Sphaerotilus montanus: one gene and its partner. The protein of the gene in region 2 interacts with the protein of the main gene of each other region in a pairwise test. Links are inferred from orthologs where the notes say so. Each region holds a gene or a part of one and is shown on either strand. Other genes may lie near its edges.

What was found.
Region 1: the proteins of BDD16_RS05515 (region 2) and recJ interact in binary tests that used the Escherichia coli proteins (3 or more experiments, as listed by UniProt). The link is inferred for Sphaerotilus montanus from one-to-one orthologs.

Annotation. Positions count from the first base shown.
Region 1 is NZ_JACCFH010000001.1:211,671-227,295, reverse strand. The notes cover bases 4,682-7,615. They hold recJ (single-stranded-DNA-specific exonuclease RecJ), read right to left. Parts: upstream 7,043-7,615; coding sequence 5,321-7,042; downstream 4,682-5,320. Other genes in these bases: BDD16_RS01020 (hypothetical protein), read right to left, coding at 7,071-7,615; BDD16_RS01030 (methyl-accepting chemotaxis protein), read left to right, coding at 4,682-5,348. Outside these bases: BDD16_RS22770 (methyl-accepting chemotaxis protein), read right to left, coding at 1-1,024; BDD16_RS01035 (methyl-accepting chemotaxis protein), read left to right, coding at 1,241-3,349; more of BDD16_RS01030, read left to right, coding at 3,351-4,681; more of BDD16_RS01020, read right to left, coding at 7,616-8,051; BDD16_RS01015 (acyltransferase family protein), read left to right, coding at 8,216-9,385; BDD16_RS01010 (lipoprotein-releasing ABC transporter permease subunit), read left to right, coding at 9,436-10,692; BDD16_RS01005 (ABC transporter ATP-binding protein), read left to right, coding at 10,685-11,377; BDD16_RS01000 (transketolase family protein), read right to left, coding at 11,402-13,441; BDD16_RS00995 (transketolase family protein), read right to left, coding at 13,455-14,489; BDD16_RS00990 (transketolase), read right to left, coding at 14,486-15,331; BDD16_RS00985 (TRAP transporter large permease), read right to left, coding at 15,349-15,625. UniProt on the Escherichia coli protein: Single-stranded-DNA-specific exonuclease.
Region 2 is NZ_JACCFH010000001.1:1,252,676-1,268,559, forward strand. Bases 4,214-7,406 are described here. They hold BDD16_RS05515 (DNA topoisomerase III), read right to left. Parts: upstream 7,007-7,406; coding sequence 4,421-7,006; downstream 4,214-4,420. Other genes in these bases: BDD16_RS05510 (AEC family transporter), read right to left, coding at 4,214-4,367; BDD16_RS05520 (SET domain-containing protein), read left to right, coding at 7,137-7,406. Outside these bases: BDD16_RS05495 (MFS transporter), read right to left, coding at 85-1,776; BDD16_RS05500 (YbaK/EbsC family protein), read right to left, coding at 1,954-2,688; BDD16_RS05505 (PIN domain-containing protein), read left to right, coding at 2,809-3,351; more of BDD16_RS05510, read right to left, coding at 3,381-4,213; more of BDD16_RS05520, read left to right, coding at 7,407-7,634; BDD16_RS05525 (biotin--[acetyl-CoA-carboxylase] ligase), read left to right, coding at 7,684-8,472; BDD16_RS05530 (hypothetical protein), read left to right, coding at 8,466-9,296; gap (type I glyceraldehyde-3-phosphate dehydrogenase), read right to left, coding at 9,375-10,376; tkt (transketolase), read right to left, coding at 10,480-12,531; BDD16_RS05545 (hemerythrin domain-containing protein), read left to right, coding at 12,699-13,295; BDD16_RS05550 (nucleotidyltransferase family protein), read left to right, coding at 13,363-14,076; glyQ (glycine--tRNA ligase subunit alpha), read left to right, coding at 14,140-15,123; glyS (glycine--tRNA ligase subunit beta), read left to right, coding at 15,127-15,884.

The DNA of each region.
Region 1 (15,625 bases), 1.0 Mb from region 2 along the record:
CCAGCAGACACTGCCGCAGGCGCTGCATGTCCTGCAGCAGGCTGTCCACGCCCGGGCGGGACCGGTCCAGCTCCTTCAGGTCTCCCCGCAGCAACATCAGCTGGGATTGCAGCTGCAGGCATTCCTCGTGGAGTCCGCGAGCGTCGCGGCGCACATCTCCGACCTCGCCGGCAATGGCCCGCACGAGGCGGCGCGCCTGCTCCTCGGTGAGGGTGGCACAGTCCGCTTCCGGTGCGTCGGGGTCGATGTCCTCGCGCCCGGAACGCTGCATGATGGCGTCCAGCGGTGCCTGCATCTGTCCGACCTGCCGGGCGATGCGGATGCCGGCCTGGCGGGACTGGGCGGCCAGCTGCCGCACCTCTTGCGCCACCACGGCAAAGCCGCCGCCGCGTTCTCCGGCCCGTGTCGCCTCGACCGAGGCATTCAGCGCCAGCAGGTGGGTGGCGCGGCTGATGGTCTGCACCTCCCGTGCGAGGGTGTTCAGTGCGTCCAGCGCTTCCAGCATGGCGCGGGCAGCCGATACCGTGTCCAGCCGGAGGCGCGCGGCCGACCGGCTGTGGCGCAGCAGTTCGTCGACGATGGCGTGGTGGCGCCCCATGAGGTCCTCGGTGAGCGGGGCTGCCGCCGACGTGGTGACATGCAGGTTCAGCACCGACTCCAGCTGCTGCCCGAGCGCCACGATGCGGGCCTCGAGTGCGCGCCGGGACTGGTGGCTGGTGCGCTGGGTGTCGCCGAGCTGCAGATGCCAGCCCGCCACCACCGGCTCGGTCAGGCGTGCGCCATCGGCGCTGCGGACCCGGTGCCCGCCGGTGTGACCGGGTCGCGCCGCGGTGGCCGGTCGCACACCCGCCAGACCGACGGCGACCACCACCGCGGCGGCGGCAGGCCATCCGCCCAGGTACAGGCCGGCGGCACCGGCCGCCGCGGCGAGCGCCGATGCGGCGGCCGCCCGCCATGGACCCGGACGACCCGGGTGGGCGGTCGGATCGGCAGCACCGGGCAACGTCGACGACTTGGAAGGCATGCGGGTTCTCTGGACAGCAGGAGGTGCCTTCGAGTGTCGGGAATTCCCAGGGGTGTCCAGCCCCGGATAAGGCGGTGATGCGGCACCTTCTTCGGGCGTGGCGGGGTCGGGGGTTGCCTATGATCAAGCGGGGCCGCGGTGTGCCGATAACGCCTGCAGCAGGACCAGGACCAGGGACCAGGACCGGATGAAGCACCAGCGCACGAGAGGATCGGGATGGCCGCCGACGACATGAGCACCGCCGCCGCGCCGAGGGGCATGTCCTTGCCTGTCGCCGCACGGCACTGGTGGACCCGGCAGCAGGCCATCCTGGCGATGCTGCAGCACACGGTCTGGGGCCACCACGCGGGCTGGTCGCTGGGCATCAGCCTGCTGCGCAACCTGCGCATGGCGCACAAGACCGCCCTGGTGGCGCTGGCGCTGATGCTGCCCGGTGGCCTGCTGATCCACGACACGCTGGAGCTGTGGCGCGAGCGCCACGCGCTCCACCTCGGAGCCACCAGCAGTTTCGGCCAGTACAAGGCGCTGACGGAGCTGAACCTCACGCTCGACGGCCTGTTCCAGCAGATGCTGCGCCGGGAGCAGCATCTCCCTGCCGACCAGCTGCCGGTGCTGCGCCAGCAGGAGGCCGCACAGTACAAGGCGCTGGAGGACGCACTGGACACCCGGTACGGCGCTCCGGGGAGCGCGGCCGCGATGGAAAACATGGCCCGCAAGCTCCACACCAGCCGGGACGCCATGCTGGCGCACCTGGACGACGACACGCCGGCGGCCATCCCCGGCACCCCGTCGCCGCGGTGGATCGCGGTGATCGCCTATGCGCGGGATCTGCAGGCCTTGCGCCTGGCGCTGTCCACCGACCGGGCGCTGGTACTGGACGCCGATGTCGGCGTCAAGATGCTGCGCAGCGGGCTGGCAGACCCGCAGTTCCAGCTGATGGCCAACATCAGCCGGCTCGGGCGCATCGGCTTGCGGCTCTATGCCGAGCCGGCCAACGAGGTCAAGGTCCGGGACATGGGTCTGCTGATGGCCCGGTCGGAGCTGCTGCTCGACCAGTCGCAGCCGATGTTCGAGTACGTGCGCGACCAGCGGCTGATCGATCCGGGCGAGGCGGAGCGCCTCATGGCGCGCCTGCAGGCCTTCCTCAAGACCACCGATGCGCTGCTGCGCATCGCCGCGGTGGCGCCGGGCAGCGAACTGGCGCTGCGCAGCGAGATCGATGCACCGTCCTTTGCGCGCAAGGTGGCGGATGCGGTCGAGGCCAGTGCCCGGCTCCAGACGCTGGCGCTGGACGCCATGGGCACCCGCATCCAGGCCGGCTACCAGCAGCACAACGAACGCCTGATCGGCCGCGCCGCGGTCTTCCTGCTGCTGACCCTGCTCGGGCTGTATCTGATGGTGTGCCTGCACCGGGTGATGTCGGGTGGGCTGGCCACGCTGTGCCTGCAACTGGGCGAAATCGGCCGCGGCAACCTGTCCATTCGCCCGCGTGGCTGGGGACAGGACGAGATTGGCCAGGCGCTGAACACCCTCGGGCAGTCTGCCAGCGGCATGTCCCGGATCTTCGAGACGCTGGACCGCAGCGTGACGTCCATGGCCCACCAGACCGAGGAGATGCACGCGCAGCAGCGTGGCCTGCAGGACAGCAGCCGCCAGATGGTGGAGGGCATCGCGGAAGGCACACAGCTGATCCGCACCTTCGATGCCGCGCTCGGCCAGTGCGCCGAAGGCGTCGAGGCCGCGGCCGAGCAGGTCCGCGGACTGCGGGTCGATGCCCAGCGCAGCCGCCAGGCGATGTCCGGCCTGGGGCAGCGCATGGCACAGATGCAGTCCCGCAGCCGCGAGATCACCCGCGTGATCGGGCTGGTCGAGACCGTGGCCTTCCAGACCAAGCTGCTGTCGCTGAATGCCTCGGTCGAGGCGGCCCGGGCGGGCAGCGCCGGGCGCGGGTTTGCGGTGGTGGCACAGGAGGTGCGCGCCCTGGCGCAGCGCAGCGAGGATGCGGCCAGGACCATCCGCCACATCGTCGGTCAGTCGGTGGCCGAAATCGACGAAAGCCGGCAGGTGAGCGACCGCGTCGGGCGCGTCGTGAGCCACACCTCGGACGCGTTCCAGTCACTCGACACGCGGATGTCGGAACTGCTGGCCCTCACCCGCGCCAGCCACCAGCAATCGTCGCGGGTGTGCGAGATCACCCGCGGGCTGGCCCCGGCGACGGTGGCACAGATGCGGCTGGTCCGCGGGCTCTCCGAGGCCTGCGACACGCTGCGGGGCGAGGGCGATGCCCTGCGCCATGCACTCGATCAAGTGACGCCCAGGGGCTGACATGACGACATTCGACGACCGTTCACCCTGGGTCCAGGGCCCTCTGGCGGCGCTGCTGAAACCGGGGTTGCGGGTCATGCGCGGCATGCGTCTGCCTGCCAAGATGGGATTGCTCGGCGCCATGCTGGCCATGCCGCTGTTCCTGTTGATGACGCTGGCGATGATCCAGGCCAGCGGCGACATGGCGGTGGCCCGGTCCGAGCGGGAAGGCACGCTCCTGGCGCGGCAGGTGACCGAGCTGGTCGTGCTGGTGCAGTCGCACCGCAGCCTGTCCAACCAGGTCGCGGCGGGCGTCACGGCACTGACGCCCGCCCGCGATGCCGTGCGGGTGCAACTGCGCCAGGCCGTGCAGCAGGCCGACCAGGCGATTGCGGCCACGAAGACCTTCACGTTCGACGACCTGTGGCCCGCTGAACGCGAGCGGCTGCTGGCGCTGGCGGACGGCCATGTGTCCACCCTGCGGACCGAAGCGATGGCGGAACATGGCGTGCAGGTCGAGCGCCTGCGCCGCCTGCTCAAGCTGATCGGCGAACGCTCGCAGCTGCTGTTCGATCCGCGGGCCGACACCTACTTCATCATGGATCTGGGCATCGAGCGCCTGGTGCCCTGGATGGAATCGATGGCCGTGCTCGAAACCCGTGGCGGCGAGCTGCTGCTGCGGGATGTCTCGGTGCGCGAGCGCACGATGATGCTGGGTCTGGCGAGCGACGCACAGCGGGCGGCCGAAGAGGTGGTGCTGCAGTTGCAGGCGCTGGCGCGCACGGGCACCGAGATCAGCGATGGTGTGCGGCCCGCCTCCGAAGCCACCGGACGCATGCTGTCCCTGGCCCGCGCGGTCTTCGAACCCGAGGCCGTCAGTGCCGAGGTCGCGCCCTACCACGCGGCCGGCATGGAGGCCCTCCAGGCGCTGTGGCGACTCGACGAGGAACTGTGGGTCCGGCTGGACCAGCGACTGGACCAGCGGATCCGGGACTTCGAGCAGCGCCTGCTGCTGCAGGGCTGTGCCGTGGTGCTGGGACTGGTGGGGCTGGTCTATCTGGGCCTGAGCTTCTATGCCAGCTTCACCGGGTCGCTGAGGCAGGTGAGCGGCAGTCTGGTGGCGGTGACCAACGGGGATCTCTCGGTGCAGGTGCGCATCGAGGGCCGGGATGAACTGGCGGATCTGGGGGGCGAGCTGGAACGCATGAGCGTGCGGCTGTCGTCGCTGGTCGGCGAGATCCGGGGCAGTGCGGTCGGGGTGGACCAGGCCGGCACCTCGGTGGCCGATGATGGCCGGGCGCTGTCGCAGCGCACCGAGTCCCAGGCGGCCAGCCTGCACCGCACGCTGCTGACCGTGCAGCAGCTCAGCCGTGCCGTCGGCAACAACGCGGCGGCCGCCGATGCACTGCAGCAGCTCACCGCACAACTGCGCAACGACGCCGCCATCGGCAGCGAGGCGATGGCCCGGTCCATCCAGGGCATGCACACGCTGGAGCAGAGCGTGAACCGGGTCGCCGAGGTCAATGCCGTGATCGACGACATTGCTTTCCAGACCAACCTGCTGGCGATCAACGCGTCGATCGAGGCCGCGCGGGCGGGCGAGGCGGGCAAGGGTTTCTCGGTCGTGGCCGGCGAGATCCGCCAGCTGGCCAACCGCTGCGGCGAGGCCGCGGCCGAGGTGCGCGGCCTGATCGAGTCGACCACCGAGCAGACCGGCGACTCGCTGCGCGCGATCGAGGATGCGGGCGGGCGACTGACCTCGGTCATCAGCGGCGTCGATGACGTCTCCGTCCGGCTGAACGGCATCACCGAGGCCAGCCACGCGCAGAACACCGCGCTGGCGCAGGTCACCACCAGCGTGAACGAACTCGACACCATCACGCGCCAGAACGTCGACATGGTCGAGCAGTCGTCTGCGTCGGCCGAGTCCCTGGCCACGCAGGCGGCGTCGCTGCGGACCTCGGTGGCGTCGATCAAGCTGCGCGAGGCGGTTCAGCTCGCCGCGACCACCAGCATCTGAACCCGCATCTGGCCCTGCCAGGTGTCCAGGGACAGCCGGTAGGCCAGCCGCACCCGCTCGCCCACCGGCTCGATCTGCCCGAACCAGATGGCGTCCCGCACCTGCCCGTGCAGCCGCACGCTGAGCTTGAGGTGACGCTCGCCCACCAGCCGTTGCCGCAGCACGTCGACCTCGTCGGCGAACAGCGGCGCCTCGAAGGCCTGCCCCCAGACCTGCTGGTCGAGCAGCCCGACCGTGGACGCATCGAACCAGCGCGGATCGAGCGGTCCGTCGGTGGCGAGCCGGTGGTCCAGCGTCGCGGCGTCCAGCCCTTCTTCCGCGACCGAGCGCAGCGCCTCGGCGAAGGTGCCGAAGTCGTCGGCCTCGATCGTGCAGCCCGCTGCCATCGAGTGTCCGCCGAAGCGCTTGAGCAGACCGGGGTGGCGCTTGGTCACGAGGTCCAGTGCGTCCCTGAGGTGAAAACCGGGAATTGACCGCCCCGAGCCCTTCAGCAAACCGTCCGAACCGGCCGCGAACACGAAGGTCGGGCGGTGCAGCCGGTCCTTCAAGCGTCCGGCGACAATGCCGACCACGCCCTCGTGGAACTCGGGGTCGAACAGGACCACCGCGGCCGGTGGCTCGCCCTTGGGCATCAGCGACTCCAGCAGCACCTCGGCCTGCTCGCGCATCCCGGCCTCGACCTCGCGCCGCTCGCGGTTGATGCTGTCGAGCAGGCGGGCGAGTTCGGCGGCCTGCGTCGGGTCGTCGGTGAGCAGGCAGGTGATGCCGATCGTCATGTCGGCCAGCCGCCCCGCTGCGTTCAGCCGGGGCCCGAGCGAGAAGCCGAAGTCGGTGGCGCTGGCCCGCTGCGGGTCACGTCCGGCGGCGGCGAACAGCGCGGCGATGCCGGCCTGCATCCGCCCGGCGCGGATGCGCTTGAGGCCCTGCGCGACGAGGCGGCGGTTGTTGGCGTCAAGCTTGACCACGTCGGCGACGGTGCCGAGGGCGACCAGGTCCAGCAGTGCGTCCAGCCGCGGCTGACTCGCGGCGTCGAACCGCCCGCGCTGGCGCAGCTCGGCCCGCAGCGCGAGCAGCACGTAGAACATCCCCCCGACCCCGGCGATCGCCTTGCTCTCGAAAGTGCAGGCCGGCTGGTTCGGGTTGACGATCACGTCGGCGTCCGGCAGCGTCGGCTCGCCGTGGGCATCGACGGCGGGCAGGTGGTGGTCGGTGACCAGCACGCGGATACCGAGTTCATGCGCACGGTCCACGCCGGCATGGCCCGCGATGCCGTTGTCCACCGTGACCAGCAGGGCGGGTTGGTGCTGCAGCGCCAGATCGACGATGGTGGGCGTCAAGCCGTAGCCGTGGATGGCGCGGTCGGGGACGACGTAGTGCAGCGTGCCGGGCTGCGCGCCGAGCATCGCCAGTCCGCGCAGCGCGACGGCGCAGGCGGTGGCGCCATCGCAGTCGTAGTCGGCGACGACGACGATGTGGCCGCCCGCGTCGAGCGTGTCGGCCAGCAGGCGGGCGGCGGCGTCGGTGCCGGCCATCGCCGACGGGGGCAGCAGGCGGGTCAGGCCATCGTCGAGTTCATCGGCGCTGCGGATGCCGCGGGCGGCGTAGAGGCGGGCCAGCAGCGGGTGGACGCCGGCCTGTTCCAGCGCCCAGGCCGCGCGGGGCGGCACGTCGCGGATGTCGATCTGTGGGGTCATCGTGTGCGGGTCGCCGGGGTGCGCGGTGTCAGAGGGATTCGAGGACGGCCACGGCGCTGGCCGGGCGCGAGCGGCCCAGCAGGCGGCTCCACCAGCCTTGCGGACGCGGCGTCCAGGTCTGCGCGAGCCGCTCGCCGCACAGCGTCAGCGTGACCGGCTCGCCCGCCTCGGCGCGTTGCAGCAGCGCGGCGATGGGGCCGGTGTCCAGCGCGTGCCAGGCGGCCACCCAGTCCGCCCATTCGTTGGCGAGCAGCGGGGCGCGCAGGCGCAGCTCCACGTCGAGGTCACCGAGCGACCGGCGGGGCTGGGCGGTGCCGCAGCCGCTGAGCCAGAACGAGTTCACCGTGAGCAGCCGGGCGGCTTCACGCGATTCGTTGACGTCGTGTTCGTGCCAGAGCATCTGCGCCTCGACCTGCAGCCGCCGCAGCTTGCGCGTCTGCGGCGCATCACTGAGCCACAGGTCAAGGTTGCGGCCGATGGCGCGGTCGAGCGAGGCGCTGGGCAGGTCGGCCAGTGCCGCGTGGCGCACGTACCAGCGCAGCGGTGCGCCCCACTGCAGCGACCAGCCCTCGGCGTCGAAGGAGGGTTGCAGCAGGTCGAACAGCGTGCGCGACTCGGCCTCGGTCAGCGCGAGCGCCGCCGGGTCGACCAGCGCGATCTGGTCGCTGCCGACGTGCCAGTGCACGGGGGTCAGCAGGCCCCAGGGGGCGCCGCTGGTGTCGTCGTCGGCGCGCAGGCCGTCGTCGGCTGCGCTGGCCGCCGCCCAGGGCCAGCGGCCGTCGGCGCCGGACCAGCCGTGTGCTTCGGCGAGCACGCGCTCGTGCGGGGCGCTGAGGGTGTATTCGTCGTCGTCGGGCCGGGCGGGCGTGCCACCCTGCGGCGCCAGTCGGCCGAGCAGGGCATCGAGGTTCGGCAGGCGCAGTGCCTTCAGCGCGGCGAGACTGGCGGCCGAGGCGGCGCTGGCGTGGGCGATCAGCAGGTGGGGGTGGGCAGGGGCGTGGTCGGGCATGGCGGGCGGATTATCCGACCCCCTCGAACGGGCGCGGGAAAAGTTTGCGGTGATGGCTTGTCCCGGGGTCTGTCCCCCCGGGGCGCTGGTGTCCGGATACAGATTCGTTACGTATGATTTTTCCATTTGAAGAACATCATCCAGAAACCAAGAAGGTTCACGCCATGAATCAGGAGTCCCGGGGTGCGGAGGCCAACCTCGATCTGTTGCGCAGTCTGGCGGTGCTCGCCGTGATGGCGGACCACCTCGTTCCGACGTGGCGCTACTGCGGCCTCAGCGTGCCGACGGTGGTCCAGATGGTCACGGCCCACATCGGACAGGCGGGCGTGATCGCCTTTTTCGTGCACACCAGTCTGGTGCTGATGGAGTCGCTGCAGCGCATGTGCGGCGGCGAGCCCCTGCAGCGTGGGGTGGTGCTGCGCTTCTACCTCCGACGGTTCCTGCGGATCTACCCGCTCGCGCTGGTGTGCATCACGATGGTGGTGGTGCTGGATCTGCCGGCGATGACCTGGCGCGACAGCCCGCCGCTGACGCCGCAGGTGGTGCTGGCCAACCAGTGGCTGGTGCAGAACCTGGTGACCGGCCGCAGCGTGCTGGGGCCGCTGTGGAGCCTGCCCTACGAGGTGCAGATGTATGTCGTGCTGCCGGGGCTGTACCTGATCGCGACCTCGGCCCGCGGACCCCGCTGGCTGGTCGGGCTGCTGGGGGTGGCCGTGCTGGGCGCGCTGGTGCTGGGCGAGTTCACGGGCGGGCGGCTCAACATGGCAGCCTATCTGCCGTGTTTCCTGTGCGGGGTGCTCTGCTTCGCGCTGCGGCAGCGGGTGCGTCTGCCGCAGTGGCCGGCCCGTGGCTGGACCGTGGCGCTGGCCGTGCTGTTCGGCGGCTACGCCTGGCTGCACCTGGGGGCGGGCAAGCCGGATACCGTGGTCGGCTGGTGGTTCGCGCTGCTGCTGTCCATGGCGATCCTGGTGTTCGAGGACAGCCGCCTGTCACGCCTGAACCGCTGCACCCAGTGGATCGCCCGCTACTCCTACGGCCTGTACCTGCTGCACGTGCCGGTGCTGTGGCTGGTGTTCCACCGCTGGCGGCTGCAGTCGCTGCCCTGGAGCCTGCTGGTGTACCTCGGCTTGTCGACGGTGGCGGCGGTCCTCGCCTACCACCTGATCGAAGCGCCGATGGTCGCGCTGGGCCAGCGCCTGACGCGGCGCACGCCGGCTCCAGCGGGTGCCGCGGCGGTGCCGTTCCCTTGGGCAGACGCTGGCGAGCGCGAGCTGCCGCTGGGCGTGGCGGCGATGGAACCGGCCGAGGTCTGGCAGATGCTGCACCGGCACTGAATTCCGGCCGGCCGCTGCGTGTCCTGCGGGCTCGGGTAGCATGCCCGCCCATGAACTGGCCCTACGAAGTACGCATCGGCTGGCGTTACACCCGCGCAGGACGCGCAGGAAGACGCAACGGCTTCATCTCCTTCATCAGCGGCGTGTCCATGCTGGGCATCGCGCTTGGCGTGGCGGCGCTGATCATCGTGCTCAGCGTGATGAACGGTTTCCAGAAGGAAGTCCGCGACCGCATGCTCAGCGTGATCGCCCACGTCGAGATCTTCGACACCACCGGCAACGGCCTCGACCGCTGGCAGACGCTGGCCGAGGCGGCGCTGAAGAACCCGCAGGTGGCGGCGGCGGCGCCGTTCGTGTCGGCCCAGGCGCTGCTCGCGCGCGGCGAGGACATGCACGGCGTGATGGTCCGCGGCATCTCGCCGGACGAGGAATCGAACGTCACGCCGCTGGCCGAGAAGCTCAAGGACACCGTGCTGAAGAAGCTGCAGCCGGGCGCCTGGGGTGTCGTGCTGGGTTCGCAACTGGCGCGCTCGATGGGCGTGGTCGAGGGCGACTCGGTCACGCTCGTCACGCCGAGCGGCCAGACGACACCCGCCGGCGTGGTGCCGCGGCTCAAGCAGATGACGGTCGTCGGCGTGTTCAACGCGGGCCACTATGAATATGACAGCGGGCTGGCGCTGATGCACATCGACGACGCCGCCCGGCTGTTCCGCACTGGCGGGCCGCAGGGGGTGCAGTTGCGCCTGAAGGACCAGCAGCTTGCGCGGGAAGTCTCGGCCGAGCTGACCGCCTCGCTCGGCCCGCAGGTGATGGTGCGCGACTGGACCCGCACCAACGCGGCCTGGTACGACGCCGTGCAGATCGAGAAACGCATGATGTTCATCATCCTGACGCTGATCGTGGCGGTGGCGGCGTTCAACCTGGTCTCGACGCTGGTGATGACCGTGACCGACAAGCAGGCCGACATCGCCATCCTGCGCACGCTCGGCGCCAGTCCGCGCTCGATCATGGGCATCTTCATGGTGCAGGGCGCGGCGTCCGGGGTGATGGGGACGCTGGCGGGGCTGGGGCTGGGGCTGCTGATCGCGTTCAACGTCGGGGTGATCGTGCCGGCGCTGGAGAGCCTGTTCAACGCGAGCTTCCTGCCGAGCAGCGTCTACCTGATCTCGCGCATGCCGAGCGACCCGCAGGCCAGCGACATCGTGCCGATCGGCGTGATCTCGCTGGTGCTGGCGTTTGTCGCCACGCTGTATCCGAGCTGGCGCGCCAGCCGTGTCAACCCGGCGGAGGCGCTGCGTTATGAATGAAGCATCGGCTGTGATCCTGCAGGCCACGGGCCTCGTGCGGCGTTTCCAGGAGGGCGGGCCACGCGGGCTGGACGTCACCGTGCTGCACGGCGTCGATCTGGCGATTCGCAAGGGCGAGACGGTGGCGATCATCGGCGCATCCGGCTCGGGCAAGAGCACGCTGCTGCACCTGCTGGGCGGGCTCGACGCACCGAACGCCGGTCGCGTGACGCTGGCCGGACGCGATCTGGCGACGATGGATGCCACCGAACAAGGCCGCTGGCGCAACCAGCACCTCGGCTTCGTCTACCAGTTCCACCACCTGCTGCCCGAGTTCACGGCGATCGACAACGTGGCGATGCCGCTGCTGATGCGCCGCCAGCCGATCGCGCAGGCGCGGGATCGTGCTGCGGCGCAGTTGCGGCTGATGGGGCTGGGCGAGCGGCTGGAGCACCGGCCGGGTGAACTCTCCGGCGGCGAGCGCCAGCGCGTGGCGATCGCGCGGGCGCTGGTGACGGCCCCAGCGTGTGTGCTGGCCGACGAGCCGACCGGCAACCTCGACCGCGAGACGGCTGGCGGGGTCTTCGCGCAGATGCTGGCGCTGGCCCGCGAGCGCGGCACGGCGTTTGTGCTGGTCACGCACGATCCGGAGCTGGCCGGGCGGTGCGACCGCATCCTGCGGATCGACAAGGGGCGGATCGTCTGATGCCCCTTCCGCTGGCGCAGTAGATCAGGCCCGCTGCGCCAGCAACTGCCGCACGGTCGCCGCCGCCGCCGCTGCGGTGATGCCGAACTTCTCGTACAGCGCATCCGCCGGCCCCGACGCGCCGAAGCTGGTCATGCCGACGAAGCCGCCGTCCTCGCCGAGGTAGCGGTCCCAGCCGAAGCGTACGGCAGCCTCAATGGCCACCCGCACTGCCCCGCGACCCAGCACGCTGCGGCGGTAATCTGCGTCCTGCGCGTCGAAGCGCTCGCAGCATGGCATCGACACCACGGCCGTCGGCACGCCCTCGGCCTGCAGCAGGTCGCGGGCCTTCAGCGCGATGGCGACTTCGGAGCCGGTCGCCAGCAGCGTGGCAGCGCGTGGACCTCCTTCCGCTTCGGCCAGCACGTAGCCACCGCGGCGACTGCGGTTGTCGCGGGCGTCGGAGTCGTCGGAGTCGTCGGAGTCGTCGCCGGTGGCGGACGGGCGCCGCACCGTCGGCAAGGCCTGCCGGGCGAACACCAGGCTGACCGGGCCGCTGCGGTGCTCCAGCGCGATCTCCCAGCACTCGGCGGCTTCCACCGCGTCGGCCGGACGCAGCACCAGCATGTTCGGCATCGAGCGCAGCGCCGCGAGGATCTCCACCGGCTGGTGCGTCGGGCCGTTCTTGCCCACGCCGATCGAGTCGTGGCTGAAGACGAACTTCACCGGCAGGCCCATCAGCGCGGCCATGCGCATCGCGGGGCGTTCGTAGTCCGAGAAGGCGAGGTAGGTCACGGCCAGCGGGATGACGCCGCCGTGGGCTGCCATGCCATTGGCCATCGCGCCCATCAGGTGCTCGCGCACGCCGCAATGGATGTAGCGGCCCGACGGGTCGTCGGCGGTGAAGGCGTGCAGGCGCCGCTTGTGGCTGGTGGGGGCTTCCAGGTCCGCGCAGCCGACCAGGCGCTCGGGCAGCACGTCGGTCAGCCGGTCGTTGATGTCGGCGGAGATCAGGATGCCGCCGGGGGCGTCCTGCATCCGCTGTGCGGCCAGCGCCTCGCGCTTGTAGGCGTGCAGCGTCTCGCGCCAGCCGGCGGGCAGCTCGCCGGCCAGGGTGCGGTCGAATTCCGCCCGCTCGACGGCAGGCAGCGCGTCACGCCGGGCGGTCCAGGCGGCGTGTGCGGGGAGGCTGCGGGTGCCGGCGGTGCGCCAGGCGTGCAGCACCGGCGCGGGTGTCTCGAAGGGCGGGTGGGGCCAGTCGAGCAACTGGCGGGCCGCATCGGCATCCTCGGGATAGAGCCGCGCACTGTGGCCGCCACGCTGGCCCTGCAGCCGCGCCAGCCCGCGGGCGATCACGGTGCGGCAGGCCAGCAGCGACGGGCGGGGATCCTGCCGCGCGGCGTCCATGGCGGCGGACACCGCGTCGATGTCGTGTCCGTCCACCTCGGCGACGTGCCAGCCGGCGACGCGGAAGCGTTCGGCCACATCCTCGCTGATCGACAGCGCGGTGCTGCCGTCGTCGGTGATCTGGTTGTCGTCCCAGAGCAGCACCAGCCGCCCCAGCCGCAGGTGTCCTGCCAGGGAAATCATCTCCTGCCCGATGCCCTCCTGCAGGCAGCCATCGCCGACGAAGGCGTAGGTGAAATGGTCGACCAGCCCGGCGCCGAAGCGGGCGCGCTGCGAGGCTTCGGCGATCGCCATGCCGAAGGCGTTGGCGATGCCTTGTCCGAGCGGGCCGGTGGTGACCTCGACGCCCTTGCTTGGATCGAATTCCGGGTGGCCTTCGCAGTGCGCACCCAGTTCGCGGAAACGCCGAATCTCGTCCAGCGAAATCTTCTCGTAGCCGGTCAGGTAGTTCAGCGCCCACAGCAGCATCGAGCCGTGGCCGTTGGAGAGCACGACGCGGTCTCGGTCGGGCCAGGTCGGGTCGGCGGGGTTGAACTTCAGGTGCCGGGTGTAGAGGGCGGTGGCGATTTCCGCCATGCCCAGCGGCACGCCCTGGTGGCCTTCGGTCGCCCGCACGATGGCGTCGATGGCCAGGAAGCGGATGGCGTGGGCGAGCTGGGTCGGGGTCGGAGCGGTCATGTCGTGGGGGATCTCAACGCAGCCAGGTCTTGATGCGGGTGCCGAGTACTTCGCGGCTGATGCCGTAGCGGTCGTGCAGCGTGGGCAGGGCGCCGGCGTCGAGGAAGGCGTCCGGCAGGCCCGCGAGCTGGAAGCCCGCTGGCTGCACGCGGTGGCGCAGCAGCGTGCTCGCCACCGCCTCGCCCAGTCCGCCGATGACCGAGTGGTTCTCGGCCACCACCACCAGCCGGTGCTGGTAGCGCACGGCCTCAACGATCGCGGCCTCGTCCAGCGGCTTGATGGTCGGGCAGTGCAGCACGGCCACGCCGATGTTGTCGGTCGCCAGATCCTGCGCGACCTCCAGCGCCCGCATCGTCAGCAGGCCACTGGAGATGACCAGCACGTCCGCGCCGTCGCGCAGCAGCTTGGCCTTGCCGAGTTCGAACGTGTAGCCCTCGATCTCGTCGAGCACCCGCGGCACCTGGCCCCGCAGCAGCCGCATGTAGACCGGCCCCTTGTGCGCGGCGATCTGCGGCACGGCCTGCTCGATGTCGAGCGCGTCGCAGGGATCAACGATGGTCAGCCCCGGAATGCCGCGCATCATCGCCAGGTCTTCGGTCGCCTGGTGGCTGGGGCCGTAGCCGGTGGTCAGGCCGGGCAGGGCGCAGCAGATCTTGACGTTGAGGTGTTCCTCGGCGATCACCTGGTGGATGAAGTCGTAGGCGCGGCGCGTGCCGAACACGGCGTAGGTGGTGGCGAATGGCACCAGCCCTTCCTTGGCCATGCCGCCGGCCGCGCCCATCAGCAGCTGCTCGGCCATGCCCATCTGGTAGAAGCGGTCGGGGTAGGCCTGGGCGAACAGGTGCAGGTCGGTGTACTTGGCGAGGTCCGCCGTCAGACCGACGATCTCGGGCCGCTGCGCCGCGAGGTCGACCAGCGCCTTGCCGAAGGGGGCGGCGGTGGTGCGCTGTCCCTCGGACGCGATCGAGGCGATCATGGCCGAGGTGGTCAGGCGGGGCTTCTTGGTCGCAGTGGTGGCCGGTACGGCGGTGTTCACGGGGGCGTTCATGCGGCGGCTCCTTGCGGCGCGGTGGCGTCGAGGTGGTCGAGGGCGAGCTGCCACTCGGGCGGATCGACGCGGATGAAGTGGTTCTTGTCGCGGGTTTCCAGGAAGGGCACGCCCTTGCCCATCAGCGTGTCGAACAGGATCACGCGCGGCTTGGCCTCGGCGAGCTGGCGCGCGTTGTCGAAGGCTTGCAGCACGGCGGGCAGGTCGTTGCCGTCCACCCGCTGCACATGCCAGCCGAATGCGGCCCACTTGTCGGCCAGCGGCTCGAAGCCCATGACCTTGCTGGAGGGACCGTCCGCCTGCTGGTTGTTGATGTCGATGAGGCAGATCAGGTTGTCCAGCCGGTGATGCGCGGCGCCCATCGCGGCCTCCCAGGTCGAGCCTTCGTCGAGTTCGCCGTCGGACATCGAGTTGTAGATGAAGGCCGGGTTCTTCTTCTGCTTCAGACCGAGCGCCATGCCGACACCGATCACCAGCCCCTGGCCCAGCGAGCCGCCAGAGATCTCCATGCCGGGCGTGTAGGTCGCCATGCCCGACATCGGCAGGCGGCTGTCGTCGCTGCCGTAGGTCTCCAGCTCGCTTTCGGGCAGGACGCCGGCCTCGATCAGTGCCGCGTAGTGCGCGATGGCGTAGTGGCCGTGCGAAAGCAGGAAGCGATCGCGGCCTTCCCAGAGCGGGTTGTCGGGCTGCAGGTGCAGGGCGTGGCGGTAGGCGACGGCCAGCACATCGGCCCAGCCGAGGGCCTGGCCCACGTAACCCTGGCCCTGCACCTCGCCCATGCGCAGCGCGTAGCGGCGGATGCGCCAGGCGGCCTGCGCCAGCGAATGCAATGTCTCATTCATGGAATGTCCTTGGGGGTTCACTTGAGGATCGAGGCTGGCACGTAGGAGACGAGGGCCAGCACGCCAAAGGCGACGAGGTAGAACGGCCCCAGTTCGCGCACTGTCTGGCCCACCTTGACCTTGGCCAGCGCGCTCGTGATGAACAGCGTCGTGCCGACCGGCGGGGTGTAGAGGCCGATGGCGAGGTTGACGACCATCATGATCCCGAGCTGCGTCATGTCCATGCCGATGCTGTTGGCCAGCGGCACGAACACGGGTGTCAGCAGCAGCACGGCGGCCGGCAGGTCGATGAAC
Region 2 (15,884 bases):
GGTCAGGTCGCCCCGGCGAACGAACAAGGCGCCCCTCGCGGGGCGCCTTGTCACATCAGCGGAACGTCAGCGGATGGCAGGCGTTCAGTCACCGGCGTAGATGTCGGTGTCCTTGGTTTCCTTCACGAACAGCATGCCGATCACGAAGGTGATGGCCGCGATCGTGATGGGGTACCACAGGCCGTAGTACATGTCGCCGTTCTGGGCCACCATCGCGAAGGCGATCGTGGGCATCAGGCCACCGAACCAGCCGTTGCCGATGTGATACGGCAGCGACATCGAGGTGTAGCGGATGCGGGTCGGGAACATCTCCACCAGCATCGCGGCGATCGGGCCGTAGACCATGGTCACGTAGATCACGAGGACCGACAGGATCATGATGATCTTGACCTTGTCGATCTTGGCCGGGTCCGCCTTGGCCGGATAGCCCGCTTCCTTCAGCGCAGCCGCCACGTCCTTCTTGAACTGGGCGATGGCCTTGCCGCTGACCTCGTCGAACTTGTGACCACCAGCTAGCAGCACGCCGGTCGGGGGCACGATTTCCTTCTCGCCGATCTTGATGGTCGTCGCCGTGCCCGTCGGCACGGCCTCGTTCACGTAGCTGGCCGAGTTCTGGGCCAGTGCGCGCTTGGCAATGTCGCAGGGGTTGGTGAAGTCGACTTCACGCGCCACCGGGCTGCCCTGGAACGAGCAGGTCGCCGGATCGGCCTTCACGAAGATCTGGGCCGAGGCCTGCGCCGCGGCCAGATCGGGGTTGGCTGCGGCGGTCAGCGCCTTGAACAGCGGGAAGAACGTCAGCATGGCGAGCAGCAGGCCGGCCATGATGATCGGCTTGCGGCCGATCTTGTCCGACAGCGTGCCGAAGACCACGAAGAACGGCGTGCCGATGATCAGCGAGGCCGCGACCAGGATGTTGGCGGTGGGGCCGTCGACCTTGAGCACGCTGGTCAGGAAGAACAGCGCGTAGAACTGGCCCGTGTACCAGACCACCGCCTGGCCAGCGACCAGACCGAACAGCGCCAGCAGCACGATCTTCAGGTTCTTCCACTGGCCGAAGGACTCGGACAGCGGTGCCTTGGAGGTCTTGCCCTCTTCCTTCATCTTCTTGAAGGCGGGCGATTCGTTCATCGACAGGCGGATCCAGACGCTGATGGCCAGCAGCAGGATCGACACGATGAACGGCACGCGCCAGCCCCAGTCGGCGAAGGCCTCTTCACCGATGAGCGAGCGGGTGCCCAGGATCACCATCAGCGACAGGAACAGGCCCAGCGTCGCGGTGGTCTGGATCCACGCGGTGTAGGCACCGCGGCGGCCGTGCGGGGCGTGTTCGGCCACGTACGTTGCAGCACCGCCGTACTCGCCACCGAGCGCCAGGCCCTGCAGCATGCGCAGCGAGATCAGGATGACCGGCGCAGCGACACCGATGGACGCGTAGTTGGGCAGCACGCCGACGATGAAGGTGGCCAGACCCATGATCAGGATGGTGACCAGGAAGGTGTACTTCCGGCCGATCATGTCGCCGAGGCGCCCGAACACCAGCGCGCCGAAGGGACGCACGATGAAGCCTGCGGCAAACGCCAGCAGGGCAAAGATGAACGCGGCGGACGGATCCAGACCGCTGAAGAACTGCTTGGCGATGATCGCGGCAAGCGATCCGTACAGGTAGAAGTCGTACCACTCGAAAACAGTGCCGAGCGACGAGGCGAAGATGACCTTCCTCTCCTCTGCCGTCATCGGCGAATCGGTGGCCCGAGCGTTCGCGGGAATGCTGGACATGTGTTTGTCTCCTCGACCAGAAAGCAGCGCCGCGACCACGGCGCATGGCTTTCACTGTCGAACCAGGCTCTGACAGTTTCCTGACTCGTTTCCAACAAAACCTTACGTTATCAAGACCAACCCGCAGCCCTTGTTTCACGATGCGGAAAAAAATCGGAATTGTTCACAGGGCTAGGGTTAATCCTGAGCGTGATGAATATCAATTTTGGACGCCGTTTGCCGGGCGGGCAGCGCCGCCCAGATCGGCTCGCGCTCCGCCGCCGAGAGCCGGGACCAGACCGCGATCTCGGCGATCGTGCGCAGACAGCCCTCGCACCAGCCGGTGCGCGCATCCATGCGGCAGACGTTGATGCAGGGGCTGGCCGGGCGCTGGACCGGAGCGACCGCGGGAGCGGACACGGGAGCAGGCTGCGTGACATCTGCGACCGGCGCACCGCCGGTCAGCGCGGACAACTCCGCCGGTGCGAGCGGAAACACCGCATTGGGATGGCCCGCAGCCGCCCAGATCTGTCCGAAGCGGAACAGCGCGCGGTCGATCAGCACGACCGGCGGCGTGGCATGGCCGACCGGCGAGACGCCCCCGATCGAAAAGCCGGTCCGTGCCTTGACGAAGTCGGCATCCGCCCGCCCGACCGGCCCGACCAGGGCCGCGACCCGGCGTTCGTCCACCCGCAGATCGCCGGAGGTCACGACCAGCACGGCCACCTCGTCGGCACGCCGGCGGAAGATGACGCTCTTGGCGATCTGCCCGAGCTGCACGCCGAGGGCGTCGGCGGCCTCCTGGGCGGTGCGGGCGGGCACGTCGAGCATCCGTGGCGCGTGGGGATGGCCGCGCTCGGCCAGTACCTCGCGCACGCGGCGGACGCCGTCCGGCAGTGCCTGGTGGCGAGGGGAGAATTCGGTGCGATCCATGCGTATGACCCTGGTCTGATCTGATGTGCAGCAATACCGGGGCATGTTCGCACAGGCCCCCTGGCTGAAGGGACACCAGGGGTTCCGGCCCCGTCGCCACGGGGCGATCATGTGCACCGCATGTCCATGGTCCCCCACCCCCGCTCCGCCAGCACCACGCCACTGCCCGCAGGTAGCAGGACCGCGCTCGATCTGGACGGACACCCGCCCCGCGTCGTGCTCGACAACACGGTCGTGCTCTCGGCGCTCGTGTTTGGCGGGCCGATGGCCACGCGGCTGCGGCGGGCCTGGCGCAACGGATTCTGCCGGCCGATGGTCTGCCGCGACACGCTGCTGGACCTGACCCGCCAGCTCGGCCAGGCGCCGCTGACCTTCTCGGTGGCGGAGCAGCAGCAGATGCTAGGCGAGTACCTGCCCTATGTGCTCAAGGTCCGCGTGCCGCTCGCGGCGGCGCCGGGCCAGATCGAACCGGGCGGTCTGGCCTTCGTGAAGCTGGGCATGGCCGGCAAGGCGCACGTGCTGGTGACCAGCGACCCCGCGCTGCTGGCGATGCAGGCCCGCCTGCCGTTCGAGGTGATGGCGCAGGAGCCGTTCCTGAACCTGCTGCGGGCGTCGGCCATCGATCCCGCGCCGCTGCGCCGCGCCACCCGCCACCCGCCCTGAGCCGCACTGAACCGCTCAGGCCAGCCGCCTCACCCGCCCGCCACGCGCCACCAGGCCAGTACCATCAGCCACAGCGGCGCCGTCAGCGCGAACCCGGCGGTGGACAGCACGATCACCGCACTCGCCTCGCCTTCGAGCACGCGGTAGCGCTGCGCGAACAGCAGCGCGTTGCTGCCCACCGGCAGCGCCGCCGCCATCACCAGCACCGACAGCGGCAGGCCGTCGAGGTGGAACACCAGCACGCCCGACGCGGCCACCAGCGCCGGCAGCACCAGCAGCTTGAGCGCGGCCATGCCCGCCGGCACCGACCAGCGCGGCCCCAGCCCGTACTGGTCCAGCGCCACGCCGATCAGCACCAGACACAGCGGCACGGCGCCCTGCCCCAGCATCTTCAGCACGCTGTCGAGCCACTGCGGCAGCGCCAGCCCGGTCAGGTTCCACGCCAGGCCCAGCAGCACCGGCAGCACCACCGGGTGGACCAGCGTCTGGCGCGCGATGGTCAGCAGCGTCTCGCCGATCGCCAGCGCCCCGGTGTGGCGGGCGGCGGCGCGGGCGCGGTCAGCCTCGGCCAGCACGGTGAAGGGGCTGAGCAGCAGCAGCGCGTGCAGGCTGACCAGCGCCACGTGCAGGCGCAGGCCCTCCTCGCCGAACAGCGCCGCCGCGAACGGCAGGCCGACCTGCACCGAATTGCCGAAGCTCAGCGTCACCGCGCGCGTGGCGGGTGCGGCCGGATCGTCGGTGCCGGGCACCATGCGCCGGCGCTGCCAGGCCCACACGCCCAGCGCCCACAGCAGCAGCGGCACGAAGAACGCGGCCAGCAGCCGCCACGGCAGCGCCGCCAGATTCACCGTCGCGGTGGTCCGGAACAGCAGCCCCGGCACGAACACCAGGAAGCCGATGTTCGACAGCGTGCGCAGCCCGACCACACCGCCCGTCAGGCCGGCACGCGCCGCGCCATAGCCGATGCCCACGACCACGAACAGCGTGAACAGCTTCAGAAAGAGATCGACCGACATGCCCCGAGCTTAGGCGCGGGGCAGGTCGGTCGCCGTACGCGGTTGCCGCAGGGTCAGGCGGGCGCCTTCTTCGCGGCGGCCTTCTTCGCCGGCACCTTGGCCGCGCGCGGCTCGAACTCGAACACCACCTTGCCTTCCTTCTTGTCGTAGACGAGGAAGGCCTTGAACTTGCGCTTGGTCTTGTTCGAGACGAAGCCGTCGAGCAGCGCGGTCTTGCCGGTCGTCAGCAGCAGCGTCACCTGCTCCGGCGTCACCGGCTGCTGCAGGATGACCTTGCCGGTCTTGAAGTCGCAGGTCGCCGCCGTGCCGACCGCGTGCTCGCAGACGTAGTTGGTGCCGTGTTCGTGCACGGCGCTGCCGCACTTCGGGCAACGGCCAAGCGAGGTCTGCTCGGAGAAATCGACCGCCTCGGACTCCTCGGCCTCCTTCTTCGCGTCGTCACCGAAGTCGAATTCGAGCTTCCAGTTGCCCGCTTCCTCGTCGCGCACCAGCTTCAGCTCGGCGGTGAACGGCCAGCCCGCCTTGGAGCGGAAGCCTTCCAGCGGCCCGATGCGGTGGTCGGTCAGGAACACCTCGGCCTCGTGCAGCTCGAAACTGCGCCCGCCGGGGATCTTGCCGATCGAGAAGCCGCAGCCGGCGCTGTGGCCGTCCGCGCCGGTGCAAGCGAAGCGGCGGTAGTTCTCCTTGACCACGCCGCCGCAGTTCGGGCAGGGGGCGGCCAGCGTCGCGTAGTCGCCGGGGATCGTGTCGCGGTCGTATTCCTTGGCCTTGGTGACCACGCGCCGGGCCATGTCGGCGATGCCCTGCATGAAGTCGGCGCGGCTGAGCTGGCCCTTCTCCATCTGGTTGAGCTGGTGCTCCCACTGGCCGGTCAGCTCGGGCTTGGTCAGGTCTTCCACCGCCAGACCGCGCAGCAGCGTCATGAGCTGGAAGGCCTTGGCGGTGGGCACCAGATCGCGGCCGTCGCGCAGGATGTACTTCTCCAGGATCAGGCCTTCGATGATCGCCGCGCGCGTGGCCGGCGTGCCCAGGCCCTTTTCCTGCATCGCCGCCTTGAACTCCTCGTCGTCGATGAGCTTGCCGGCGCCTTCCATCGCGCTCAGCAGCGTCGATTCGTTGTAGCGGGCCGGCGGCTTGGTGCGCAGCGCGGCGATCTTCAGCTCGTCGGCGGTGACAATCTCGCCCGGCTTCACGGCCACGAGGTTGGCGTCCTCGCCGGCGGCTTCCTTGCCGTAGACCGCCAGCCAGCCCGGGTTCACCAGCACCTTGCCGTTGGTCTGGAACTGGTGCTCCTTCCCGGCCGCGGTCACCTGCGTGATGCGGGTCGTGACCATGAACTCGGCCGACGGGTAGAACACCGCGATGAAGCGCTTGACCACCAGGTCGTACAGCTTGGCCTCGATCTCGGTCAGACTCTTGGGGGCCTGCAGCGTCGGGATGATGGCGAAGTGGTCCGAGATCTTCGAGTTGTCGAAGATGCGCTTGGTCGGCTTGACGTAGCCCTCCTTCAGCGCCTTGCGGGCGTGCGTGGCCAGATCCTGCAGCGGGCCGGGCAGGTCCTCGCTGGCGATCATGTCCAGCGTCTGCTTCGCCACGGCGACATAGTCCTCGGGCAGCGCACGCGCGTCGGTCCGCGGGTAGGTCAGGACCTTGTGCTTCTCGTACAGCGCCTGCGCGATCGACAGCGTCGTCTTGGCCGAGAAGCCGAAGCGCGAGTTGGCCTCGCGCTGCAGCGTGGTCAGGTCGTACAGCAGCGGGCTGGCCTGCGTGCTCGGCTTGGCTTCCTCGCGCACGGTGCCGGACTGGCCACGCACAGCGTCGGCAATCGCCTTGGCCTCGTCGGCGTTCCACAGGCGGTCGCTGCGGCGCTCGGCGTCGTCGTCCTTCTTGAACTTCGGGTCGAACCACTTGCCTTCGTACACGCCGGCATCGGCCCCGAAATCGGCGCGAACTTCCCAGTAATCGCGTGCAACGTGCTTGCGGATCTTTTCCTCGCGCTCGACCATGATCGACAGCGTGGGCGTCTGCACCCGCCCGACCGTGGTCAGGAAGAAGCCGCCGTCGCGCGAGTTGAACGCGGTCATGGCGCGGGTGCCGTTGATGCCGATCAGCCAGTCGGCCTCGCTGCGGCTGCGGGCGGCGTCGGCCAGGCCGCGCATGTCGGCCTCGCTGCGCAGCTTGCCGAAGCCGTCGCGGATGGCCTGCGGCGTCATGCTCTGCAGCCACAGGCGCTGCACCGGCTTCGTGCCGACCTTGCTGCCGAGCGCGTACTGCTCGATCAGCCGGAAGATCAGTTCACCCTCGCGCCCCGCGTCACAGGCGTTGACCAGATCGGTGATGTCCTTGCGCTTGATCAGCTTGACCACCGCGCTCAGGCGGCTCTTGGCCTTGTCGATCGGCGCCAGATCGAAGTGCGGCGGCACCACCGGCAGGTTGGCGAAGCTCCACTTGCCCCGCTTGACGTCGAACTCCTCCGGCGCCTTGATCTCGACGAGGTGGCCGACGGCGGAGGTGACCACGTAGCGGTCGTTCTCGAAGTGGTCGTCGTGCTTCTCGAACTTGCCGCACATGGGCGTCAGCGCGCGGACGATGTCCTGCGCGACGGAAGGCTTCTCGGCGATGACGAGAGATTTGCTCATGATGTTCGAACTCTGCTGCTGCACCCGACCCTGCGTCAGGGTGCTCCCTACAATCCACGGCTATACGCGTACACGCACACACACGGGCACGCACACGCCCACACCCCAATCTAACCAATCTCGCACTGCCATGTCTGCACTGCCGCCAGATTCGACCGCGCCGCGCCCTCCCCGGCCCCGGGGACAGCGCCGCCTGCAGGTGCGCCGCTCCGGCGTCCACGGCAAGGGCGTCTACGCGCAGGCCCCGCTGAAGGCGGGCGAGATCATCATCGAATACAAGGGCGAAGTCATCCCGTGGGACGAGGCCCTGCGCCGCCACCCGCACGATCCGTCCGACCCGAACCACACCTTCTACTTCCACATCGATGACACGCAGGTGATCGACGGCGGCGTGCGCGGCAATTCGGCCCGCTGGATCAACCACGCTTGCGCGCCCAACTGCGAGACCGAGGACGATGGCGGCCGCATCTTCATCAAGGCCCTGCGCGACATCGCCCCCGGGGAGGAGCTGTTCTTTGACTACCGACTGGTGATCGATGAACGCTACACCGCGAAACTGAAGAAAGCTTACGCGTGTCGCTGCGGCGCACCAGACTGCCGGGGTACGATGCTCGGCCCCAAGCGCTGATCCAGCGCCCTTCGCCCTCCGCTCAGCCCCGACTACCACGACCACCACCATGCTGCACTGGGACGCCGAAACGCTCTGGCAAGACCTGGAACCACAGGCGCCGGGCCTGAGCATCGAGGTGCTGGCCGAGACGGACTCCACCAACACGCGGCTCATCGAACGCGGTCGCCAGGGTCTGGATGCCCCGTGCCTGCTGGTCGCCGAGCGCCAGCGCGCCGGCCGGGGCCGCCTGGGTCGCCCGTGGTGGTCGCAGCCGGGCCAGGCGCTGACCTTCTCGCTCGGGCTGAAGCTGGCCCCCGCCGACTGGAGCGGGCTGTCGCTGGCGGTCGGTCTCGCGCTGGCCGAAGCCCTGGGCGATCGCATCGGCCTGAAGTGGCCCAACGACCTCTGGCTGCGCGGCGACGACCGCAAGCTCGGCGGCATCCTGATCGAGGTCACGCCGCTGGCGGAGCCCGGCCTGCGCCCCGGCGAGCGCTGGGTCGTGATCGGCGCCGGCCTGAACGTGGCCCCGCTGCCCGAGACACCGCAGGACCCCGACACCTTCCGCACCGGCTACGCCTGCCTGCAGGAATTCGAGCCGGCGCTGACCGCCCCGCAGGTGCTGCACCGGGTGGCCGGGCCGCTGCTGCGCGCGGTGCTGGCCTTCGAGTCCGAGGGCCTGTCGACCCTGCACGCCCGCTATGCCGCGCGGGACGTGCTGGCCGGACGCAGCGTGCAGGCGGGCGCCCTCACCGGCGTGGCCTGCGGCCTGTCCGCGGACGGCTCGCTGCAGGTGCGCGATGCCCTCGGCGCCCTCCATGCCCTCCACAGCGGCGAAGTGAGCGTGCGTCCATGCTGAGAGCGCTGGTCGTGATCCTGGTGCTGGCCAATCTGGCCTTCTACGGCTGGACGCAGGGCTGGCTGACCGGCGTGCTCGGCCTCTCGCCCGATGGCGACCGCGAGCCGCAGCGGCTGAGCGCCCAGATCGATGCAGCGGCGCTGCGGATCGTTCCGCCGCGCGGCATGGCCGCAAGCACACCGGCACCGGCATCGGCCGTGCCTCCTGTGGTGGCGCCCTCCGCAGCGAGCCAGATCCCCGCACCCGAGGCCTCCGAACCGCCCGCCCCGGCCAGCGCCGCTGGTGACATGGCCACCGCACCCCCGTTGCCAGCGGCCGCATCGGCGCCCACCCCCACCCCCACCCCCACGCCGGCACCGCCTCCCCCGGTCTGCCTCGAAGCAGGCCCCTTCACGCCAGCCGAATGGCGGACGGCCGAACGCGCACTGCGCAACACGCTGGGCGAAGGTCCCTGGCAGCTCATCACCCGCGAGAAGCCGGGCAACTGGATGGTCTACGTCGGCCCCTACAAGAGCCGCGTCATCATGGACAAGCGCGCCGAGCAGCTGCGCAAGATGGAGATCGCCTTCGAGGAGGCGCAGGACTTGCCCGAGGAATACCTGCCGGGCTTCCTGTTCGGACGCTACGGCGTCGAGGCCGATGCCCGTGCCCTGCAGACCCGCCTGACGGGGCAGAAGGTCAAGTACGTGCGCGTGGTGCCGCTGGTCAAGCCGACGACGCTGCACACGGTGCGCATCCAGAAGGCCGACGCCGACATCCAGGAACGCGTCGCGGCACTCAAGCCGCGGCTGAGCGGACACCTGTTCGAGACCTGCAAACGCTGACGCTCGCGGCGACGTGCCCATGAAAAAAGGCTCCTCGCGGAGCCTTTCTGCGTCAGCGGACCCGCAGGCCCTGTCTGATCACTTGGCGATGACGCGCGCCATTTCCAGGCACTTGTTCGAGTAGCCCCACTCGTTGTCGTACCAGGACACGACCTTCACGAAGGTGCTGTCCAGGGCCAGGCCGGCTTCGGCATCGAACACCGAGGTGCACGGCTCGCCACGGAAGTCGGTCGCGACGACCTTGTCTTCGGTGTAGCCCAGCACGCCCTTCATGGCGCCTTCGCTGGCGGCCTTCATGGCGGCGCAGATCTCGGCGTAGGTCGCCGGCTTGTCCAGCTCGACCGTCAGGTCCACGACCGAGACGTCAGACGTCGGCACGCGGAAGGCCATGCCGGTCAGCTTCTTGTTCAGCTCGGGGATCACCACGCCGACGGCCTTGGCAGCGCCAGTGGACGACGGGATGATGTTTTCCAGGATGCCGCGGCCGCCGCGCCAGTCCTTGTTGCTCGGGCCGTCCACGGTCTTCTGCGTGGCGGTGGCCGCGTGCACCGTGGTCATCAGGCCGCGCTTGATGCCCCAGGTGTCGTTCAGCACCTTGGCGACCGGCGCCAGGCAGTTCGTCGTGCACGACGCGTTGGAGATGATGGCCTGACCGGCGTAGGTCTTGTCGTTCACGCCGTAGACGAACATCGGGGTATCGTCCTTCGACGGAGCCGACAGGATGACCTTCTTGGCACCGGCCTTCAGGTGGGCTTCGGCAGTTTCCTTGGTCAGGAACAGGCCGGTCGACTCGATGACGATGTCGGCGCCGACGTCGCCCCAGGCCAGCTCGGCCGGGTTCTTGACCGCGGTCAGGCGGATCTTCTTGCCGTTGACGACCAGGCTGGTGCCGTCGACCGAGACTTCACCCTTGAAACGGCCGTGGACCGAGTCGTACTTGAGCATGTACGCCAGGTAGTCCGGCTCCAGCAGGTCGTTGATGCCGACGATTTCGATGTCGTCAGCAAAGTTCTGCACCGCAGCGCGGAACACCATGCGACCGATGCGGCCGAAGCCGTTGATGCCAATCTTGATGGTCATGGGAAAACTCCTGTGGGAATGGGAAACCTGGAAACCTGGGACCTGAGACTCGAAACAGCCCGCGAAAACCCGGGCAAATCACCCGAGTTTCGCGTGTCCGGCCTTATTCGCCGAGGACTTTGCGCACGGTGGCCACGACGTTCTCCGTCGTGAAGCCGAAATGCTTGAACAGGACACCGGCCGGGGCCGATTCACCGTAGGTGTCGATGCCGATGACCGCCGCGCAGCCGTACTTCCACCAGAAGTCGGTCACGCCCATCTCGACGGCGATGCGCGGCACCTTGCGCGGCAGCACGTCGGACTTGTACTCGACGCTCTGGCGGTCGAACACGGTCGTGCTCGGCATGCTGACCACGCGGACCGCGATCTTGTCCTTGGCCAGTTCGGCCTGCGCGGCCAGCGCGAGCTGCACCTCGGAGCCGGTGGCGATGATCACGGCGTCCGGCTTCTTGCCCTTCTTGAAGCCGACGTCGCTCGGCTCGGACAGCACGTAGGCGCCCTTGGTGATCTCGTCGGCCGTGGACTTCGGGGCGTAGGGCAGGTTCTGGCGCGACAGCAGCAGCGCGCTCGGGCGGTTGCGGTTGGCCAGCGCCATGGTCCACGCCACGGTGGTCTCGCAGGTGTCGGCCGGACGCCAGACATCCAGGCCCGGGATCAGGCGCAGGCTGGCGGCGTGTTCGATCGACTGGTGGGTCGGGCCGTCTTCGCCCAGGCCGATGGAGTCGTGGGTGAAGACGTGGACCACGCGCAGCTTCATCAGCGCGGCCATGCGGATGGCGTTGCGGCTGTAGTCGCTGAAGGTCAGGAAGGTACCGCCGTAGGGGATGTAGCCGCCGTGCAGCGCGATGCCGTTCATGATCGCGGCCATGCCGAACTCGCGCACGCCGTAGTTGATGTGGCGGCCGAGCTGGCCTTCGGCGTTGCGCACCGGGGCGCCCGCCGCGTCGAAGCGCAGCGCGGGCGTGCTCTTCGTGTTGGTCAGGTTCGAGCCGGTCAGGTCGGCCGAGCCGCCGAGCATCTCGGGCAGCTGTGCGGTGAAGTGCTCCAGCGCGAGCTGGCTGGCCTTGCGGCTGGCGACGGTCTCGGCCTTGTCATGGGCATCGCCGACCGCATCGACGGCGATCTCGGCGAAGGCATCCGGCAGGTCACCGATCATGCGGCGCTCGAACTCGACCGCCTGTGTCGGGCAGGCGCGCACATAGGCCTCGAAGCGCTCGTCCCACTCCGCCTGCGCGGCGGCACCGGCGGCGCGGCAATCCCACGCGGCGGCGACATCGGCGGGAATGGTGAACGGCTCGGCCGACCAGCCCAGCGCTTCGCGGGTCAGCGCGATCTCGGCGGCGCCCAGCGGCTCGCCGTGGGCCTTGGAGGTGTTGGCGCGGTTCGGCGAGCCCTTGCCGATGTGGGTCTTGCAGACGATCAGCGTCGGCTTGTCGGTGCTGAGCTTGGCCTGGGCGATGGCAGCGTCGACGGCGTCGATGTCATGGCCGTCGACCGCGTCGATGACGTTCCAGCCGTAGGCGGCGAAGCGCTGCGGCGTGTTGTCGATGAACCAGGGGGCGACCTGGCCGTCGATCGAGATGCCGTTGTCGTCGTACAGCGCGATCAGCTTGTTGAGCTTCCAGGCGCCGGCCAGCGCGCAGGCCTCGTGGCTGATGCCCTCCATCAGACAGCCGTCGCCCAGGAAGGCGTAGGTGCGGTGGTCGACGATGGTGTGGCCGTCGATGTTGAACTCGGCGGCGAGCAGCTTCTCGGCCAGCGCCATGCCGACCGCGTTGGTGATGCCCTGGCCGAGCGGGCCGGTGGTGGTCTCGATGCCGGGGGTCACGCCGACTTCCGGGTGGCCCGGGGTCTTGCTGTGCATCTGGCGGAAGGCCTTCAGGTCGTCCAGCGACAGCTCGTAGCCCGTCAGGTGCAGCAGCGCGTAGATCAGCATCGAGCCGTGGCCGTTCGACAGCACGAAGCGGTCGCGGTCGGCCCACTGCGGATTGGCCGGGTTGTGCTTGAGGTGGCGCTTCCACAGCGCCACACCGATGTCGGCCATGCCCATCGGGGCGCCGGGGTGACCGGAGTTGGCTTGTTGCACGGCGTCCATGGCCAGTGCGCGGATGGCGTTGGCCATCGAGGAAGAGAGGGAAACAGGTGTGGCGGCCATGGACACAAGCAGAGTAGGTGTGGTCGGGAGGGCGAATCGAGGATTTTAAACGGCAGCGCCATGGGGCCCGCTGAAACATCCCTTGACGGCCGTCAACCCGGCCGGGAGGGAAGCTGCGACGCTGCACGCACCAGCCGCCACAGCCGAGCCCAGGAGACGCCCCCACCATGTCCGCGATGCCCACACCGACCGCCATCCGCATCATCCGCGAGGAGCACCAGGCCCTCAGCGCCATGCTCAGCTCGCTGCACCTGCTGCTGCGCCAGCACCGCCAGGACGGCACGCCCGTGCGCTTCGACGTGCTGCGCGCGATGCTGTTCTACATCGACGAATTCCCCGAGCGGCTGCACCACCGCAAGGAGACCGACCTGCTGTTCCCGCTGATCCGCGCCCGCAGCGACAGCGCTGGCGAGATCCTCGAAAAACTCGACCGCGACCACGGCGTCGGCGAACGGGCGATCCGCGATCTGGAGCACACGCTGCTGTCCTGGGAGATGCTGGGCGACAGCCGCCGCGACGGATTCGAGCAGGCGGTGGAGCGTTACCTGTCGTTCTACCTGAAGCACATGCAGCTCGAAGAGGAGGTCGTGCTGCCGCTGGCGCAGCAGGTGCTGGAACCTGCGGACTGGGCCGTGCTCGACGACGCCTTCAGCGAGAACCGCGACCCGCTGACCGGCCACCCGCCGTCGGCCGAATACGAGCAGCTCTTCAGCCGCATCGTGCGCACCGCGCCGGCCCCCATCGGCCTGGGGGGCGCAGCCTGACAGGCCGCGCAGGCGACCCGCAGGCGCAGGCCCCGGACGCCACAGCGGGCTCTACACTCCGGAGCCCGTGAATACCTCCACCACCCCACCCTCCCTGCCGCCGCGCGCCATCGTGCTCGCCGCGGGCCGTGGCGAGCGCATGCGCCCGCTGACCGACACCACGCCGAAGCCGCTGCTGCCGGTCTTCGGACGCCCGCTGATCGAGTGGCACCTGCTCGCCCTCGCCCGCGGCGGCGTGCGCGAGGTGGTCGTCAACACCGCGTGGCTGGAAGACTGCTTCCCCGCCGTGCTCGGCGACGGAGCGCGCTTCGGTCTCGCCATCCGCTACTCGCACGAAGGCCGCGACTACGGCGGCGCGCTGGAGACGGCCGGCGGCATCGCCACCGTGCAGGACTGGCTCTGCGCCGACGGCCGCGAGGCCTTCTGGGTCGTCTCGGGCGACATCTGGGCGCCGGATTTCCGCTTTGACCAGGCGCGCGTGGACGACTTCCTCGCCAGCGGCCAGGACGCCCGGCTCTGGGTCGTGCCGAACCCGCCCTACCACCCGCGCGGCGACTTCGACCTCGCCGGCGAACGCGTCACCTACGCCAACTTCGCGCTGATGCGACCGACGCTCTGCGCGGGGCTGCCTGCCGGGCGCCGCGCCGCCCTCGGGCCGCTGCTGATCAGTGGGGTCGCGGCCGGCCGGATCGGGCTGGAAGCGGGTGTCGGGCGCTGGGAAAACGTCGGCACGCCGGCGCAACTCGCAGCGCTGCAAGGACAGCCCCACCCTGGCGCCTAGAATTCACGCCAAACAAGTCCAAGCCCCCCACGCCCTCCCTCGTCCTCCAAGCTGCCCACCACCATGCTGACCTTCCAGCAAATCATTCTTCGCCTTCAGGAATACTGGGACGCCCAGGGCTGTGCGCTGCTGCAGCCCTACGACATGGAAGTCGGCGCCGGCACCAGCCACACCGCCACCTTCCTGCGCGCCCTCGGCCCCGAGCCGTGGAAGGCCGCCTACGTCCAGCCCAGCCGCCGCCCCAAGGACGGCCGCTACGGCGAGAACCCGAACCGCCTGCAGCACTACTACCAGTACCAGGTCGTGCTCAAGCCCGCGCCGGCCAACATCCTGGAGCTGTACCTCGGCTCGCTGGAGGCACTCGGCTTCGACCTGAAGAAGAACGACATCCGCTTCGTCGAGGACGACTGGGAGAACCCCACGCTCGGCGCCTGGGGCCTGGGCTGGGAAGTCTGGCTGAACGGCATGGAAGTGACCCAGTTCACCTACTTCCAGCAGGTCGGCGGCATCGACTGCAAGCCCATCACCGGCGAGATCACCTACGGGCTGGAGCGGCTGGCGATGTACCTGCAGGGCGTCGAGAACGTCTACGACCTCGTCTACGCCAAGGGCACGAACGGCGCGGCGGACCTGAAGTACGGCGACGTGTTCCACCAGAACGAGGTCGAGCAGTCCACCTACAACTTCGAGCACAGCAACGTCGAGTTCCTGCTGCACGCTTTCGGCGCGCATGAAGGCAACGCCCAGCACCTGATGACGCAGAAGCTGGCACTGCCCGCGTACGAGCAGGTGCTCAAGGCCGCGCACACCTTCAACCTGCTGGACGCCCGCGGTGCCATCAGCGTGACCGAGCGCGCCGCCTACATCGGCCGCATCCGCAACCTCGCGCGCAGCGTGGCCGCCGCCTACCTCGACAGCCGCAAGCGCCTGGGCTTCCCGATGGCGCCGAAGGACTGGGCCGACGAGGTGATCGCGAAGATCGATGCCGAAGCCGCCAAGAACGAAGCGAAACACGAAGCCAAGAACGACTCGAAGAAGGCCGCCTGAACCATGAGCACGCAGAACCTCCTCGTTGAACTCTTCGTCGAAGAACTCCCGCCCAAGGCGCTGAAGAAGCTGGGCGAATCGTTCGCCGGCACGCTGGCCGCCTCGCTGAAGGCCAGCGGTCTGGCCGGTGCCGATGCGGTGGTGACGCCGTTCGCGTCGCCGCGCCGCCTCGCGGTGCATGTCACGGGCGTCGCGGCCAAGGCCGCCGACAAGTCGGTGCAGCAGAAGCTGATGCCCGTCGCCGTGGCGCTGACGGCCGATGGTCAGCCCACCCCCGCGCTGCTGAAGAAGCTCGCCGCGGTCGGCGCCGACGCCTCGGTCGTGCCGCAGCTCAAGCGCCAGCCGGACGGCAAGGCCGAAGCGCTGTTCCTCGACTCGGTCGTCGCCGGCGCCACGCTGGCCGACGGGCTGCAGAAGGCGCTGGACGAAGCACTCGCCAAGCTGCCGATCCCCAAGGTCATGACCTACCAGCTCGCCGATGGCTGGTCGAGCGTGCACTTCGTGCGCCCCGCCCACGGGCTGGTGGCGCTGCACGGCGATGACGTGGTGAACATCCAGACGCTCGGCCTGACCGCCGGCCGCACGACCACCGGCCACCGCTTCGAGGCCGCGAACCCGACCGTCACGCTGCGCCACGCCGACAGCTACGCCGAGCAGCTCGCCACCGAAGGCGCCGTGATCGCCGGCTTCGACGCCCGCCGCGCCGAGATCGTGCGCCAGCTCACCGCCGCCGCCGCGAAGGAAGGCCTGAAGCCGATCGA